DNA from 2 places in the Streptomyces sp. SID5643 genome. Region 1 is predicted to be linked to the other one. Evidence: riboswitches for the same ligand, from Rfam matches in the RefSeq annotation. Region 1 holds a riboswitch; the other holds the start of a gene.

What was found. A riboswitch is a leader RNA that binds a small molecule or an ion and turns the genes downstream of it on or off. The one in region 1 is predicted to bind cobalamin.
Region 2: it holds a riboswitch for cobalamin, as region 1 does, so the genes downstream of both, GTY56_RS12785 (ribonucleoside-diphosphate reductase subunit alpha) here and GTY56_RS14605 (cobalamin biosynthesis protein) in region 1, are expected to answer to the same signal.

Annotation. Positions count from the first base shown of each region.
Region 1 covers NZ_WWIC01000112.1:30,620-34,804, reverse strand. The annotation lists gene GTY56_RS14620 (class II aldolase/adducin family protein) at 1-69, opposite strand, end outside; gene GTY56_RS14615 (inorganic phosphate transporter) at 354-1,595, shown strand; gene GTY56_RS14610 (hypothetical protein) at 1,630-1,851, shown strand; cobalamin riboswitch at 1,982-2,120, shown strand; gene GTY56_RS14605 (cobalamin biosynthesis protein) at 2,224-3,177, shown strand; gene GTY56_RS14600 (cobyric acid synthase) at 3,179-4,185, shown strand, end outside.
Region 2 covers NZ_WWIC01000101.1:38,454-42,638, reverse strand. The annotation lists gene GTY56_RS12795 (DUF3311 domain-containing protein) at 61-327, shown strand; gene mctP (monocarboxylate uptake permease MctP) at 324-1,952, shown strand; cobalamin riboswitch at 2,090-2,225, shown strand; gene GTY56_RS12785 (ribonucleoside-diphosphate reductase subunit alpha) at 2,350-4,185, shown strand, end outside.

The DNA.
Region 1 (4,185 bases):
CCGTCCGTACTCCCGGGCGCCCCCCGTGCCCCGCTCGCCGCCTCGCTCGTCACCTCGCTGCTCAGCCATGCCGCGATCCTGCCAGGCGGGGGCTCAACGCGCTGCCGGCCGGGGGCCCTTAGGGGCGACGGCGGCGGAATCCTGCCGGGTGAGCAGAACCCCTTCAACGGGTCACTCGATCAGCTGACGGGGTACCGCGCGGGGCGCCTGCCCACCGGGCGCCGGAGCGGCCGTCGAGGGGCGTCGCCCCGACCCCCTGTGCGGTCACCCCTGCGCCCTCCCCAGTTCATCTTCCGTTCACTCAGGTTGCCTACGGTCGTCCCGCCAACGACCTCGAACGATTGCCTGGGTAAATGGAAAGCTTCTCGCTGATCCTCGCGATTGTGGTGGTAACCGCACTCGCGTTCGATTTCACGAACGGTTTCCACGACACCGCGAACGCGATGGCCACCACCATTTCCACGGGCGCCATGAAGCCCAAGGTTGCGGTGGCCATGTCCGCGGTCCTCAACCTGGTCGGCGCCTTCCTGTCCGTCGAAGTCGCCAACACGATCTCCAAGGGCCTCGTCGACGAGGCCGGCATCCGGCCCGAGGTCATCTTCGCCGCCCTGGTCGGCGCGATCCTCTGGAACCTGCTGACGTGGCTGGTCGGTCTGCCGTCCAGCTCCTCGCACGCCCTCATGGGCGGTCTGATCGGCGCCACGATCGCCTCGGCGGGCGTCGGGGCGGTGCACGGTGACGTGCTGGTCACCAAGGTCCTGATCCCGGCGATCGCCGCCCCGCTGGTCGCGGGCATCGCGGCGATGCTGGCCACCCGGCTGACGTACTCCCTCGGCAAGAAGGCCGACGGCGAGGCGTCCCGGAAGGGCTACCGGGCCGGCCAGATCGCGTCGGCGGGCCTGGTCTCCCTGGCGCACGGCACCAACGACGCGCAGAAGACGATGGGCATCATCACCCTCGCCCTGGTCGCCGGCGGCACCCTCGCCCCCGACTCCGACCCGCCCATGTGGGTCATCCTCTCCGCGGGCATCGCGATCGCGCTCGGCACCTACCTGGGCGGCTGGCGCATCATCCGCACCATGGGCAAGGGCCTGACCGACCTCCAGCCGCAGCAGGGCTTCGCCGCCCAGACCTCCGCGGCCACGGTCATCCTGGCCTCCTCGCACCTCGGTTTCTCCCTCTCCACGACGCACTCCGTCTCCGGCGCCGTGATGGGCGCGGGGCTCGGCCGCAAGGGCGGTGTCGTCCGCTGGTCGACCGCGACGCGGATGTTCGTCGCCTGGGGTCTGACCCTGCCGGCGGCGGCCCTGGTGGGCGCTCTCGCCGAGTACGTCACCGGCTTCGGCGCCTGGGGCACCGCGGTGGTGGCCGTCTTCCTCGTCGCGTCCAGCGCGGCCATCTGGAAGGTGTCGCGGCGGGAGATCGTCGACCACACCAACGTCAACGACACCGACGACGCCGAGCCCGCGGGCGTGGTCACCACGGCGATGGCCGCGGTCACGCCGCCGCCGGCCGGCACGCCGGCGGAGTCCGTGCCGTCGTTCCCCGCCCAGGCCACCGCCGAGCGGACGGCCTCCACGACCACCACGGTCTGACCCCGCCCACCGGCAACAAGGAAGAGTCTCCGATATGAAGATCGACTGGGCGGCCCTCGGCTCCGTGTTCGGCGTCAGCCTCGTGGTCACCGTGGCTCTCGTAGCCCTGTTCACCCTCGGCATCACCGGTCTGTCCCGCCGCGAGCGGGCGGTGGCCCAGGGCGGGTCCGCGGGCCTCGCGGTCACCGGCGCCTACGCGTGCTTCGCGGCGTGCGCGGCAGCCGTCGGGTACGGCATCTATCTGATCGTGGCCTGACGGCCCGACCGCACATCGTCCGCCGGGCGGCACGGGACCTGACTCCCGTGCCGCCCGGTCGTCGTGTGTGCACAGGGGCCGGTGTGGGGTTCTCCACACTCTCCCCTCGCAGGTCAACGGCAAGTTGACGGCGGTTCGCGGCCGTGGTGGACTGCCGGGGCCAATACGGCGGCAGGAGAGGAAGCCGGTGCGAGTCCGGCGCGGTCCCGCCACTGTCACCGGGGTAGTGATCCCCGGGAGCCAGGAACTCTCACCGCCGGTCTCGTCGAACCAGGGCGTGGACACCCTGAGTGAGGACACATATCGCCATGCGCGGCTGCCGATCGAGGTTCACCACCCCACCCCCGCCCGCCCTTCTGGCCGGCTGAGCCCATGGGTGCCGGTCGCGTCTTCGCGTACGGTGCCGCCGCCGGTCTGATCGGTGACCGGCTGCTCGGTGATCCTCGCCGGGGGCATCCGGTCGCCGCGTTCGGGCGGGCCGCGGGTGCCGTGGAACGGGTGCTGTGGCGGGACCACCGAGGGTGGGGCGCGCTGCACACCGCCGTGTGTGCCGGAGGGGCCGTCGCCCTCGGGTCCGTCGCCGCGCGGGCCGTACGGACGTCCCCCGTCGCCTCCGTCACGCTGACCGGCGCCGCCACCTGGGCCGTCGTCGGGGGGACTTCACTCGCCCGGGAGGCGCGGACCATCGGGCAGGCCCTGGAGGCCGGGGACGTCGAGGCGGCCCGGGCGCGGCTGCCGCATCTGTGCGGGCGGGACCCGCAGGCCCTCGACGCCGCCGGCATGGCCCGGGCCGTGGTCGAGTCCGTCGCCGAGAACACCTCCGACGCGGTGGTGGGGGCACTGGTGTGGGGGGCCGTCGGCGGGGTGCCGGGGCTGCTCGGGTTCCGGGCCGTCAACACCCTGGACGCCATGGTCGGGCACAAGTCGGCCCGGTACCGCCGGTACGGGTGGGCCTCCGCGCGGCTGGACGACCTCGCGGGGTGGCCGGGCGCGCGGCTGACCGCCGTACTCGCGGTGCTGGCCGGACCGGATCCGCGCGGGGCCGTGCGCGCCTGGCGGGCCGATGCGGTGCGGCATCCGAGTCCCAACGCCGGGCCCGTGGAGGCCTCGTTCGCCGGGGCGCTCGGGGTGCGGCTCGGCGGGACGCTGTCGTACGGCGGGCGGGTGGAGCACCGGCCCATGCTGAACACACGGGGACGGGCCGTCGGTACGCACGACGTCGAGCGGGCCGTGCGGCTGTCGAAGCGCGTCACGTGGCTCGCGCTCGGGGTGTGCGCCGGTGCGCGGTTGCTGATGAGCGCGCGGGCATCGAGAAGGGGGAAATGACATGAGCGGTGGGCTTCTGGTCGCCGGCACCACCTCCGACGCCGGCAAGAGCGTCGTGACCGCCGGGATCTGCCGGTGGCTGGTGCGGCAGGGCGTGAAGGTCGCGCCCTTCAAGGCGCAGAACATGTCCCTGAACTCCTTCGTGACGACGGAGGGGGCCGAGATCGGGCGGGCGCAGGCCATGCAGGCGCAGGCCTGCCGCATCGAGCCGACCGCGCTGATGAATCCGGTGCTGCTCAAGCCCGGCGGCGAGCAGAGCAGCCAGGTCGTGCTGCTGGGCAAGCCGGTCGGGGAGCTGAGCGCGCGCGGCTACCACGGCGGGCGGCAGCAGCAGTTGCTCGGAACGGTGCTGGACTGCCTGGAGCAGTTGCGGGGCACGTATGACGCGGTGATCTGTGAGGGGGCCGGTTCTCCCGCCGAGATCAATCTGCGGCGGACGGACATCGTGAACATGGGGATCGCCCGGAACGCCGGGCTGCCCGTGCTCGTCGTCGGCGACATCGACCGGGGCGGTGTGTTCGCCTCGTTCTTCGGGACGGTGGCGCTGCTGTCGCCGGAGGACCAGGCCTGTGTCGCGGGGTTCCTCGTCAACAAGTTCCGCGGGGACGTCTCCCTGCTGGAGCCGGGCCTGGACATGCTGCACGGGCTCACCGGGCGGCACACCTACGGCGTGCTGCCGTTCCGGCACGGGCTCGGGATCGACGAGGAGGACGGCCTCAGGGTCTCCCTGCGGGGGGCCGTGCGGGAGTCCGTCGTCGCCCCGCCCGTCGGCGAGGACGTGCTGCGCGTCGCGGTCTGCGCCGTGCCGCTGATGTCCAACTTCACGGACGTGGACGCCCTGGCCGCCGAGCCGGGCGTCGTGGTGCGGTTCGTGGACCGGCCGGAGGAGCTGTCCGACGCCGACCTCGTCATCGTGCCCGGCACCCGCGGGACGGTCCGGGCGCTGGAGTGGCTGCGCGAGCGCGGGCTCGCCGACGCCCTGGTCCGCAGGGCCGCCGAGCAGCGGCC
Region 2 (4,185 bases), on a different contig from region 1:
GCACCCTGACCTAGATTGCCTGCGCACTACAGGTGATCACCAAGGGGACGGAGCCGCCTGATGTCGCAAGCACCGGAAGTCAGCAGAGGGCCGGTGGTGACGCCCGTGCGCGTCGTCATCGCCGTCTGCCTCATAGCGCCGTTCGTGGCCATGCTGTGGGTCGGCTCCTACGCGAAGACCGACCCGGTCTTCATCGGGATCCCGTTCTTCTACTGGTACCAGATGGCGTGGGTGCTCATCTCCACCGTCCTGACGATGATCGCCTACAAGCTCTGGCAGCGTGACCAGCGCGCCCGCTCGGCCGCGAAGGGCGGTGCGTCGCAGTGAAGGACGGCGTGAACGGCGTCGCGCTCGGCGTCTTCATCTTCTTCTTCCTGGCCGTCACGGTCATGGGCTTCCTGGCCGCGCGCTGGCGCAAGGCCGAGAACGAGCACAGCCTCGACGAATGGGGCCTGGGCGGCCGCTCGTTCGGCACCTGGATCACCTGGTTCCTGCTCGGCGGCGACCTGTACACGGCGTACACCTTCGTCGCCGTGCCGGCGGCGATCTACGCGGCGGGCGCGGCCGGCTTCTTCGCGGTGCCGTACACGATCCTGGTGTACCCGCTGATCTTCACCTTCCTCCCCCGCCTGTGGTCGGTGTCCCACAAGCACGGCTACGTCACGACCTCCGACTTCGTGCGCGGCCGCTTCGGCTCCAAGGGCCTGTCGCTGGCCGTGGCCCTCACCGGCATCCTCGCGACGATGCCGTACATCGCGCTCCAACTGGTCGGCATCCAGGCCGTGCTGGACGTGATGGGCGTCGGCGGCGGAGAGAACACCAACTGGTTCATCAAGGACCTGCCGCTGCTGATCGCGTTCGGCGTGCTGGCGGCGTACACGTACTCGTCGGGTCTGCGGGCCCCCGCGCTCATCGCGTTCGTGAAGGACACGCTGATCTACATCGTCATCGCGGTGGCGATCATCTACATCCCGATCAAGCTGGGCGGCTTCGACGACATCTTCGCCAAGGCCAGTGAGGCGTACAGCCAGACCAACCCGGCGACGGGCGCGCCGCGCGGTGCGCTGACACCGGCGGAGCCGGGCCAGTGGACGTACGCCACGCTGGCGTTGGGCTCCGCGCTGGCCCTCTTCATGTACCCGCACTCGATCACGGCGACGCTGTCCTCGAAGAGCCGTGAGGTGATCCGGCGCAACACCACGATCCTGCCGCTGTACTCGCTGATGCTGGGCCTGCTGGCGCTGCTCGGGTTCATGGCGATCGCGGCCGGCATCAAGGTGCAGAACGGGCAGCTGGCGATCCCTCAGCTGTTCGAGACGATGTTCCCGGACTGGTTCGCGGGCGTGGCGTTCGCGGCGATCGGCATCGGCGCGCTGGTGCCCGCGGCCATCATGTCCATCGCGGCCGCGAACCTCTTCACGCGCAACATCTACAAGGACTTCATCAAGCCGGACGCCACCCCCGCGCAGGAGACCAAGGTCTCCAAGCTGGTGTCGCTGCTGGTGAAGGTGGGTGCCCTGGCCTTCGTCCTCACCATGGACAAGACGGTCGCCATCAACTTCCAGCTGCTGGGCGGCATCTGGATCCTGCAGACCTTCCCGGCCCTGGTCGGCGGCCTGTTCACCCGCTGGTTCCACCGCTGGGCCCTGCTCGCGGGCTGGGCGGTCGGCATGGTCTACGGCACGGTCGCCGCGTACGGCGTGGCCTCCCCGACCCAGAAGCACTTCGGCGGCTCCGCGAAGGAGATCCCGGGTATCGGGGAGATCGGCTACATCGGCCTCACGGCGTTCGTCCTGAACGTGGTGGTGACGGTGGTCCTGACCTTCGTCCTGAGGGCCCTGAAGGCCCCCGACGGCATCGACGAGACCAAGCCGGAGGACTACACGGCGGACGCGGGCGACCCCGGAGTCCAGGTGGAACTCCCGCCTGCGACCGCCGGATCCGCACACTGATCCCAGGGCCCCCGGGCCCTCCACGAACACCCCGCAGCGGGCCGCCGTGACCAAGCGTCACGGCGGCCCGCTGTCACGTAAAGCTGACGCTCTGACACCACCGCGACACAACATCTGGGGGTGCCACCGGAACCCGACACAAGATGTATGCTCATGCTCGCTGCCGCCGCAGGGGAATCCGGTGCGAATCCGGAACTGTCCCGCAACGGTGTACTTGTGCATGTTTCGTGCACAAGCGTCAGTCCGAGGACCTGCCGACAGCGCACCCGGCCACCCGGCCGTGGTGCCCCGACGTCCGGGCCTCGTGGAATGGGCCGGTGGACGCGACGCCGCCTGCGCTCGCGTACTGCCCCCTGCCCTCGACGAGGCCCCCGTGCCGAGCGAGGGAGAGCCCCACGTGACCATCGCGCCAGCCGAACCGGTCTCAGCCAGCGAAGAAGAGCACGACGCCCCCGGTGCCGCGCTGTTGCGGACCCTGACCGAGCTGACCGCCGACCTTCCCGACGCCGAGCCCGGCCGGGTCGCCGCCGCGGCGTTGCGCGGCCGGTCCGCACAGGCGGACGAGAGCGAGTTGCGGGAGCTGGCGACGGAGGCCGCGGCCGGTCTGATCTCCGAGGACCCCGCTTACTCCCGGCTGGCCGCCCGGCTGCTGACCATCGGCATCCGCGAGGAGGCCGCCTCGCAGGGCGTCACGTCCTTCACCGAGTCCGTGGCGGTGGGCCACCGCGAGGGCCTCATCGCCGACCGCACCGCCGAGTTCGTCCGGCTGCACGCGGCCCGGCTCGACGCGCTCGTCGACACCGGCGCCGACGACCGCTTCGGCTACTTCGGCCTGCGCACCCTGCACAGCCGCTATCTGCTGCGTCACCCGCTCACCCGCAAGGTCGTCGAGACGCCCCAGCACTTCATGCTGCGGGTCGCCGCCGGTCTCGCCGAGGACGACACCCGCCGCTCCGTCGACGAAGTCGCCGCGCTCTACGGACTCATGAGCCGCCTCGACTACCTCCCCTCCTCCCCCACCCTCTTCAACTCGGGCACCCGGCACCCGCAGATGTCGTCCTGCTACCTCCTCGACTCCCCGAAGGACGAGCTGGACTCCATCTACGACCGGTACCACCAGGTGGCCCGGCTGTCGAAGCACGCCGGCGGCATCGGGCTCGCGTACTCCCGCATTCGCGCCCGCGGTTCCCTGATCCGCGGCACCAACGGCCACTCCAACGGCATCGTCCCGTTCCTGAAGACCCTCGACGCCTCGGTCGCCGCCGTGAACCAGGGCGGCCGCCGCAAGGGCGCCGCCGCGGTCTACCTGGAGACCTGGCACTCCGACATCGAGGAGTTCCTGGAGCTGCGCGACAACACCGGCGAGGACGCCCGCCGCACGCACAATCTGAACCTGGCGCACTGGGTGCCGGACGAGTTCATGCGCCGCGTGAACACCGACGCGCAGTGGTCGCTGTTCTCCCCCGCGGACGTGCCCGAGCTGGTCGACCTGTGGGGCGAGGAGTTCGACGCCGCGTACCGGGCGGCCGAGGCGAAGGGCCTCGCGAAGAAGACCCTGCCCGCCCGTGAGCTGTACGGCCGCATGATGCGCACCCTCGCGCAGACCGGCAACGGATGGATGACCTTCAAGGACGCCGCCAACCGCACCGCCAACCAGACCGCCGAGCCCGGCCACGTCGTCCACTCCTCCAACCTCTGCACGGAGATCCTGGAGGTCACCAGCGACGGGGAGACCGCGGTCTGCAACCTCGGCTCGGTCAACCTGGGTTCCTTTGTCGACACATCGACCGGTGATCTCGACTGGGAACGGCTGGACGAGACCGTCCGCACGGCCGTGACGTTCCTCGACCGGGTCGTGGACATCAACTTCTACCCGACCGAGCAGGCCGGCCGCTCCAACGCCCGCTGGCGTCCCGTCGGCCTCGGGGCCATGGGCCTCCAGGACGTCTTCTTCAAGCTGCGGCTGCCCTTCGACTCGCCGGAGGCCAAGGCCCTCTCCACCCGTATCGCCGAGCGGATCATGCTCGCGGCGTACGAGGCCTCCGCCGACCTCGCCGAGCGCAACGGGCCGCTTCCCGCCTGGGAGAAGACCCGTACGGCCAGGGGCGTGCTGCACCCCGACCACTACGACGTGGAGCTGACCTGGCCGGAGCGCTGGGCGGCCCTGCGCGAGCGCGTCGCCACGACCGGCATGCGCAACTCCCTGCTGCTCGCCATCGCCCCCACCGCCACG